DNA from 2 places in the Enterobacter nematophilus genome. Region 2 is predicted to be linked to the other one. Evidence: predicted binding sites of a transcription regulator. Region 2 holds the regulator's gene; the other holds the start of a gene.
What was found. Region 2 encodes PhoB, which activates phosphate uptake and scavenging genes when phosphate is short. Its sites were predicted from a motif close to CTGTCATAAAACTGNCNNAT; they were not measured.
Positions count from the first base shown of each region.

Region 1: OSH03_RS13980 (esterase-like activity of phytase family protein) is a predicted target of PhoB. The motif match lies at 1,916-1,935, and genes of this name have one in related genera.

Region 1 covers NZ_JAPKNE010000004.1:304,616-308,828, forward strand. Annotated here, with positions in the region: gene yjiA (GTPase) at 1-448, shown strand, start outside; gene OSH03_RS13980 (esterase-like activity of phytase family protein) at 512-1,870, opposite strand; gene OSH03_RS13985 (YfaZ family outer membrane protein) at 2,281-2,826, shown strand; gene OSH03_RS13990 (hypothetical protein) at 2,826-3,146, shown strand; gene OSH03_RS13995 (NAD-dependent succinate-semialdehyde dehydrogenase) at 3,192-4,213, opposite strand, start outside.
Region 2 covers NZ_JAPKNE010000006.1:120,573-124,785, reverse strand. Annotated here, with positions in the region: gene brnQ (branched-chain amino acid transporter carrier protein BrnQ) at 1-471, opposite strand, end outside; gene phoR (phosphate regulon sensor histidine kinase PhoR) at 881-2,176, opposite strand; gene phoB (phosphate response regulator transcription factor PhoB) at 2,198-2,887, opposite strand; gene sbcD (exonuclease subunit SbcD) at 3,075-4,213, shown strand, end outside.

The DNA of each region.
Region 1 (4,213 bases), on a different contig from region 2:
GCGCGAGCGCCTGACGCGCATCAACTCCCGCGCGCCGATTTATACGGTGACGCATGGCGATATCGACCTGGCCCAGCTGTTTAACACCAACGGCTTTATGCTGGAGGAGAACGTCACCGCGAAACCGCGCTTCCACTTTATCTCCGACAAGCAAAACGACGTGGCTTCGATTGTGGTGGAGCTGGACTACCCGGTGGACATCGGCGAGGTATCCCGCGTGATGGAAAACCTGCTGCTGTCGTTTGCCGACAAGCTGCTGCGCTATAAAGGAATGCTGTGGATCGACGGCGAGCCGAACCGCCTGCTGTTCCAGGGCGTGCAGCGCCTGTACAGCGCCGACTGGGATCGCCCGTGGGGGGATGAAGCGCCGCACAGCGTGATGGTGTTTATTGGCATACAGCTGCCGGAAGAAGAAATCCGGGCAGCGTTTGCGGGTCTGAAGAAATAACCGCCCCGAACAATCCCCTCTCCCCTTCGGGGAGAGGGTTAGGGTGAGGGGTAAGCCCTGGTATTATTTCAACGCCTCCGGCAGCGTCACAATCCACAGCTCGCTGTCCGATTCCGGCTTCTTCAGCGGCTTCACGCTGAGCGTGGTTTCCACCGGTTTATCATCCAGCGTCAGCTTGCCTTCCGCGTTCACCCGATAATCCTTGAGCTTTTTGCCCTCGACCGGGTGCTGCATCGCCACCTTCACGCCAAAGTCGTTATCGTTCGCCACCGCAAGCCGTTTGCCGTCGATCAGCGCCAGCCCTTCGGCCTTCTCCTGCTTCCAGCCCAGCGCGCGCAGATCGACAACCTGCGTTTTTGCAGCAAGGGTAATGCCGCGCTGCGCCAGGGTTTTCTCATCATCAAACTCCGGGTACTCGCCCGGCTTGTCGAAGGCGGTCAGGTCGCTCGCCTTGCTGAGATCCACCTTGTAGATAAGGTTACGCATCGCGTCGTTTTTATCTTCACCCTGCTCAATCAGCAGGATGTGCTGGTCATCCAGCGCCACGATGTCGCCGATTTTGGCGTCACTGTTTTTGCTGTAGGCCGCGCTGTCGATGGGATAGCCGTACATCGCGGTTTTACCGGTCGCCGGGTCGAAGCTGACCAGACGCGTAAACAGCGCCTGCTTTTTGCTCTTGCCGTCGATATCCAGCGTGCTTTGCACGGCGGCGATAATACGCCCGTCCGGCATCCGGGTCAGGCCTTCAAAGCCCCGGTTCGGCTGGCGCCACTTGATAACGTTTGGCAGACCGCCCGCGATGGATTTTTCCCCTTCTGCCGCCTGCGGCCCGTGGATCGCCAGAATTTTTCCTTTGCTGTCGACGTTAATCAGGAACGGGCCATACTCGTCGCACAGCCAGAAGCCGCCCTTGCCGTCCGGGGTGATGCCTTCCGTGTCCAGCCCGCGGTTGTCACCCTTCAGAATTTTGAGGGTATCGCTGAACGCTACCTCGTTGGTGGATCCAATCACGCCGCTTTGCAGCGGCAGGCCGTTAATCTCGCCTTTATCATCATGCAGCGGACGGGCGTCGACAGCCTCCGCTTTGCCGTTCTGGACGCGGATGGTCATCAGCAGCGGCGCGAAATCCGGCGTGACAAAAATTTTGGCTTCGTTTTTGCCCATTTTGGGCGCATCGGCGTTGGGACCGCGATCGGTCACGGTCGCGAAGGTCAGGGCATCGCCCTGCTTGCCCGTAAACAGCAGGCCGGAGCCAATCCCTACCGGGAGTCCATTTGGAAACGCGTCGGCAAACGCGCCGCTGTATTTCACGTGTGAGCCGTCAGGGAAGCTGACAACATAGCGCTCAGCCGTGGGCTGCGCCGCCAGGCCAGAGAAAGAGAGCGTACAGCCGATAAGCACAGGAATGATTTTTCTTTTCATATTGTTAGCATCCAGAAAGTGAAGCCCACAACGTAATGAACAAACGTGTCAGAAAAATGACATGGAAAGGAAGCGTAGCCGGGCATTTGAGCGAATAATGACCATAAAAATGTAAAAATTTGTTTTTTTATGTGATTTTAGAAATGGAATTGGAAATTATTAGAAGCCCAATTAATTCATCTCAAACCACTATCCCTGGCTCGTTCAGATTTCGTTTAGTCAAAAAATTAAACTGTTCCTCAACGCCTGAAATATGCGCGTTGACACACCGACAACCCAACCTCAGCGTTACAAATAAAGATAAAAAAATTAACAAACCCAGCATGAAAAGTCGATTTTCATCACATTTGCAGTCATAAACATCGCTTGTTAAGGTGCCTCCAGATTAATTTGATGATGAGGCACGAATCATGAAAAAACTGAACATTCTTCTTCTTTCTGCGCTGACCGCCATCTCGGGTTCCGCACTGGCAATGGGCGGCAGCATTGAGCAGGGTAAAAACTTTACTAACCTCAACCTGGAAATGGGCAAATCCTCCTCCGGTGTTTATCTCGAAAGCAACTGGCTGAAAAACACCGACGACGGTACCCAGACCGGTGGCGTGGGCGCAGGTTACAATCTGGAAGTGGGCCCGGTGATGCTGAATGCGGGCGCAAAGGCCATCTACATCGGCCCGAAAAAAGGCGATAACGGCGTGGCCTTCCCGATTGGCGGCGGCGTAAACGTTGCGCTGACCGACAGCATCCACGTCTATGGCGAAGGCTATGTGGCACCTGAAGGCCTGAACAACAGCGTGAAAAACTACGTTGAAGCTAACGGCGGCGTAAGCTGGACCCCAATCAAACCGGTTACGCTGAAAGTGGGCTACCGCCACGTGAGCGTTGACGGCAAAGATGGTCGTCCAAACCACACCCTGATTGACGGCGCATATGTAGGCGGTGGAGTAACCTTCTAATGAAACACCGCATTACCGCGCTTTGCGTTCTGAGCCTCACGCTGATGCTCACCGGCTGCGTCCAGTACAAATGGGTAAAACCGGGCGTGACCGACGCTGAGATGAATAAAAAGCTCACGGAATGCGAAGCGCAGGCCCTGATCGATCTGCCCCCGGATAACGTAGTGACCGGTTCGAGCTCGGAAAAAACGGACAAAAAGAACAAGAAAAAGGATATTTCCACGAGCTACACGGTTGAAGACGCGAATGAATATCGCCGGGATACGTTAGTCGACAGCTGCATGTTCAAAAGCGGCTGGGACAAGATCGAAGTCCAGTAATCAACTGAAAAAAAACCTGCCAACCGGCAGGTTTTTTATGACCGCTTACTTACGCACCACCACCAGCTTCTGGTTCACAAACTCTTTGATCCCCAGATCCGACAGCTCGCGTCCGTAGCCGGAGCGCTTCACGCCGCCGAACGGCAGCTCTGCTGCGGTATCGGTGAGCCAGTTGATGTACACCATCCCGGTCTCGATCCGCGACGCCATTTTCTTCGCGCGCTCGATGTCCTGGCTGAACACCGCCCCGCCCAGGCCGTAGTGGGAGTCGTTCGCCAGCGCGACCGCCTCGTCGTCGTTTTTCACCACGTACATCTGCGCCACCGGGCCGAAGAACTCTTCGAAGTACGCCGGGTTGTCGCGGGAGATATTCGTCAGGATCGTCGGTTCGAAGAAGCTACCGTCGCGCTGCACCGGCTTGCCGCCATAGTGCAGCGTGGCGCCGTTTTTCACCGCCTCGTTAACCTGTTTGGTCAGCGTTTCCAGCGCATCTTTGGAAGAGAGCGGCCCCAGCGTGGTGCTTTCGTCCAGCGGATCGCCAATCTTCACCTGCTTAAACGCCTCGGTAAATTTGGTCAGGAAGGCATCGGCAATCTTTTCATGCAGGATAAAGCGCTTCGCCGCGGTACAGACCTGCCCGGCGTTGTTGAGTCGCGCATTCACGCCAATCTTAACGGCCTTCTCAAGGTCCGCGTCATCCAGCACCACGAAGACGTCATTACCGCCCAGCTCCAGGGTCGATTTCTTGATGTGCTTCGCCGCCTGCGCGGCCACCACGCTGCCTGCCTTTTCGGAGCCGGTTAGCGCTGCGCCCTGCACGCGATCGTCTGCGATGATATTCGCTACCTGTTCAGACGAGATAAACAGGTTCGTCCACGCCCCTTCCGGCGCGCCCGCCTCGCGCACCAGATGCGCAAAGGTCTCGGCGCAGTGCGGCACGATGCTGGCATGCTTGGCAATAACGGGGTTACCCGCCGCCAGGTTTGGCGCCAGGACGCGCATCAGCTGGTAGTACGGGAAGTTCCAAGGCTCAACGGCCATCAGCACGCCGATGGGGTGATGCTCCA
Region 2 (4,213 bases):
CACAATTTTCAGCGGCGCCAGGAAGTTACCGACCGTGTCCAGCAGCTTGCCCGGATAGAGGGAAACCAGAATAACGATGGCGAAATAAATCAGGCTGTAGATGAACAGCGGCATCGCGCCGTCGCCGGTCAGCGGGGCGATACCCACTTCGAAGGAAACGGTCGCGGTACGCGGGGTAGCAAACAGCGGACCAACGGCCAGATAGCAGACGGTTGCCAGCAGAACGCCAGCCACTTTGCCAATCGGGGTGCTGAGGCTATCCACGCCGCCACCGACTTTCGCCAGCGCGATAACGGTCAGTACCGGCAGACCCACGGCAGTAATCAGGAAACCAAACGCGGCGGTCCAGACGTGTTCACCCGCCTGTAAGCCAACCATTGGAGGGAAAATGATGTTGCCTGCGCCAACGAACAGCGCAAATGTCATAAAGCCCAGCGCGATAATGTCACGCGATTTTAAGTGATGGGTCATAAAACCTTACTGCCTGTGGATGTGGTGTTGAAAACGTTGAGATTTTCGATTTCCCTGACGGGACGATACAGCCGAAAATTTGCTCAATTTCAGCGGGAAATGCTCCCGTCCTGGCGTGGAGAAGAATAGTTTTTCGATTTACCACGCAAATACAGTCGGTCTGACAGTATCTGGGGGGCAATTTAAACGCTTATAACGTTTAAAGGCAAGGAGGGATCGCAAAACCAGAACAATATGCCAGTATGAAAACGCACACCAGAACAATGCGCTAATTATAGGAAAAACCCATGGCTAATCATGCGAACAAAAAACAGCCAACCGTATAAAATTCACACGCGTTTCGCTTGACTGCAAAGCAAACGGGCCAGCGATTGCTGACCCGTGGAAAGGTAAAATGACACGCCTGCCGTCAGGCGCTTTTTTTGGCAATTAATCGTTCCGGGATAACGAAACTGAAGCGGGTTCCCTTACCCAGGGTACTCTGGATATCAAGACGGCTTTCATGGTGATTCACCGCGTGTTTCACAATCGCCAGCCCCAGGCCGCTCCCCCCCGTCTGCCGCGATCGCGCTTTATCCACCCGGTAGAAGCGCTCGGTCAGGCGCGGAATATGCTCCGGGGCGATCCCCGGCCCGTTATCCTCCACGCTAAACTCGGCGCCTGCCGGCGTATGCTGCCAGCGCACCACGATATCCGTCCCTTCCGGCGTATGGTTTACCGCGTTGTACACCAGGTTGGAGATGGCGCTACGCAGTTCATCCTCGCTGCCCAGCACCTTCAGCGTATTGTCGACGTCAAAGGTCAGCTGATGTTTTTTATGGCTTAACGTCTGCGCTTCACGCTCGACGACGCGCAGCATCATGGGCACATCAATGGTGTCATTCAGCGCAAGCGACGGCGCCGCTTCAATCTTCGACAGCGTCAGCAGCTGCTTCACCAGCCCTTCCATACGGTGCGTTTGCTCGCGCATCGTATGCAGCGCTTTTTCACGCGGCGCGCCTTCCAGGGTTTGCTCCTGCATCATCTCCAGGTAGCCCTGCAGCACGGTCAACGGGGTGCGTAGCTCGTGGCTGACGTTGGCGAAGAAGTTACGACGCGCCCCTTCCAGCTGGTGCATCTGGGTCACGTCGCGCGCCACCATCAGCCACTGGCGATCGCTGTAGGGCATCACGCGGATTTCCAGATGGCGGCCGTTATTCAGCTTCAGATTGTGGGGACGGGTGAAATCACGCTTTTTAAGATACAGCGTGAACTCGGGATAGCGCAGAAGGTTGAGGATGTTCTGACCATTATCGTCCGGCCAGCGCAGGCCCAGCAGCTGTTGCGCAAGCCCGTTACACCAGAAAATAGTTCCTTCTTCTGTCGTCAGGATCACCGCATCCGGCAGCGACTCTGCGCCGCTGCGAAAGCGTTTGATCAGGCTTCCCAGCTCGCGACGGCGCTTTTTATTACGCATCTGCATCTGGTGCAGGCCGTACAGCAGCGGCTCCCAACTGCCGCTTCCCGGCGGCGGCGTCATACTGCGGTCAACCCACAGCCACCAGGAGAGACGAAGCAGGTTCCAGAAATGCCAGACTAACAGCCCGGTAACCGCCGCCAGCAGAAACCACGGCAGGTGCCCAATAATGGCCCCCAGAAGGAGGGCCGGAATACAGCATAAGATCAGTTCAAAGACGAGCCTTTTCCATGACAGACGTTCCAGCACGCGTCACACTCCTGTCATTGTTCAGAAACGGGTCGAGAAACGATAACCCGTGCCGCGGACCGTCTGTACCATGCGATCGTGGCCGCTCAGTTCCAGCGCTTTTCGCAGGCGGCGGATATGTACGTCAACCGTCCGGTCTTCGACATACACGTTAGTTCCCCAGACGTTATTCAGCAACTGCTCGCGGCTGTAAACGCGTTCCGGATGGGTCATAAAGAAGTGCAGGAGTTTAAATTCGGTAGGCCCCATGTCGAGGGGATTTTCGCCGGTCATCACGCGGTGTGACGTAGGATCAAGGCTCAGGCCCTGCATCTCAATCACCTCTTCCACCGCCATCGGCGAAATACGGCGCATGACGGCCTTAATGCGGGCAACCAGCTCTTTCGGAGAGAAAGGTTTAGTAATGTAATCGTCCGCGCCGGTCTCCAGACCGCGCACGCGATCCTCTTCCTCTCCGCGCGCCGTGAGCATCACAACCGGGATGTCGCGGGTCAGCGCTTCACGCTTCAGGTGTTTGATAAACTGCAGTCCGGAGCCGCCGGGCAACATCCAGTCAAGCAGAATCAGATCGGGCCAGGGTTCATTCAGCTGGTTCACCGCGCTGTCATAATCTTCCGCTTCAACCGGCTGGAAGCCATTTTGTTCGAGCACGAAGCACACCATTTCACGAATTGGAGCTTCATCTTCTACGACCAGAATACGTCTCGCCATACTTTGCCCTGTCTTATCTTATTTAAGTTACAAGTTTGTAATGCGGCGCCATTATGCGTCAGATTTATGACAGATTTATGAAAAACAGTACCACTATAAATGGCAAACTGTTGTTTTATTACAGCGGTTATTTTCCTCTCCCTGACAGTTTATAATCGCCCGCATCGTTTTTCGCCACGGATCTCCTATGCGCATACTTCACACCTCGGACTGGCATCTGGGTCAAAATTTTTACAGCAAAAGCCGTGCGGCTGAACATGAAGCGTTCCTGAACTGGCTTCTGGAAACGGCCCAGGCGCACGAGGTGGATGCCATTATTGTGGCGGGTGACATTTTCGATACCGGTTCGCCGCCGAGCTATGCGCGTGAATTGTATAACCGCTTCGTGGTGAACCTGCAGCAGACCGGCTGTCATCTGGTGATTGTCGCCGGTAACCATGACTCCGTCGCCACGCTCAATGAATCCCGCGATATCCTGGCGTTTCTCAATACCACCGTGGTCGCCAGCGCCGGGCACGCGCCGCAGATCCTGAAAAAACGCGACGGATCGCCGGGCGCGGTACTGTGTCCGATTCCCTTTTTACGCCCGCGGGACATCGTACAAAGCCAGGCGGGACTGTCGGGCGCGGAAAAGCAGCAGCATTTATTACAGGCCATCACCGACTATTATCACCAGCAGCACGCACAAGCCTGTGCCCTGCGCGGTGAACAGGCCATTCCGGTCATTGCCACCGGGCACCTCACCACCGTCGGGGCCAGCAAAAGTGACGCGGTCCGCGAGATCTATATCGGTACGCTTGATGCCTTTCCCGCGCAAAACTTCCCGCCCGCGGACTACATCGCGCTCGGGCACATTCACCGCGCCCAGGTCATCGGCGGCTGCGAGCATATCCGCTACTGCGGTTCCCCTATTTCGCTCAGCTTCGATGAAACCGGCAAAGCCAAATCCGTACATCTGGTGAGCTTTGATGAGGGCAAACTCAGCGCCGTCGAGACGCTGGAAGTGCCGGTCACCCAGCCGCTGGCGGTGCTGAAGGGCGATCTTGCCGCGATTACGGAACAGCTTGAGCAGTGGCGCGGCGCGGAGCTTAACCCGCCCGTCTGGCTGGATATTGAAATCACCACCGATGACTACCTGCACGATATGCAGCGGAAAATTCAGGCGCTGACCGAAGAGTTGCCGGTAGAGGTGTTGCTGGTGCGCCGCAGCCGCGAGCAGCGCGAGAAAATTCTGCTCGGCGCCCAGCGCGAAACGCTCAGCGAACTGCGGGTAGAGGAGGTATTTGAACGCCGCCTGTCGCAGGAAGAGATCGATGATGCGAAGCG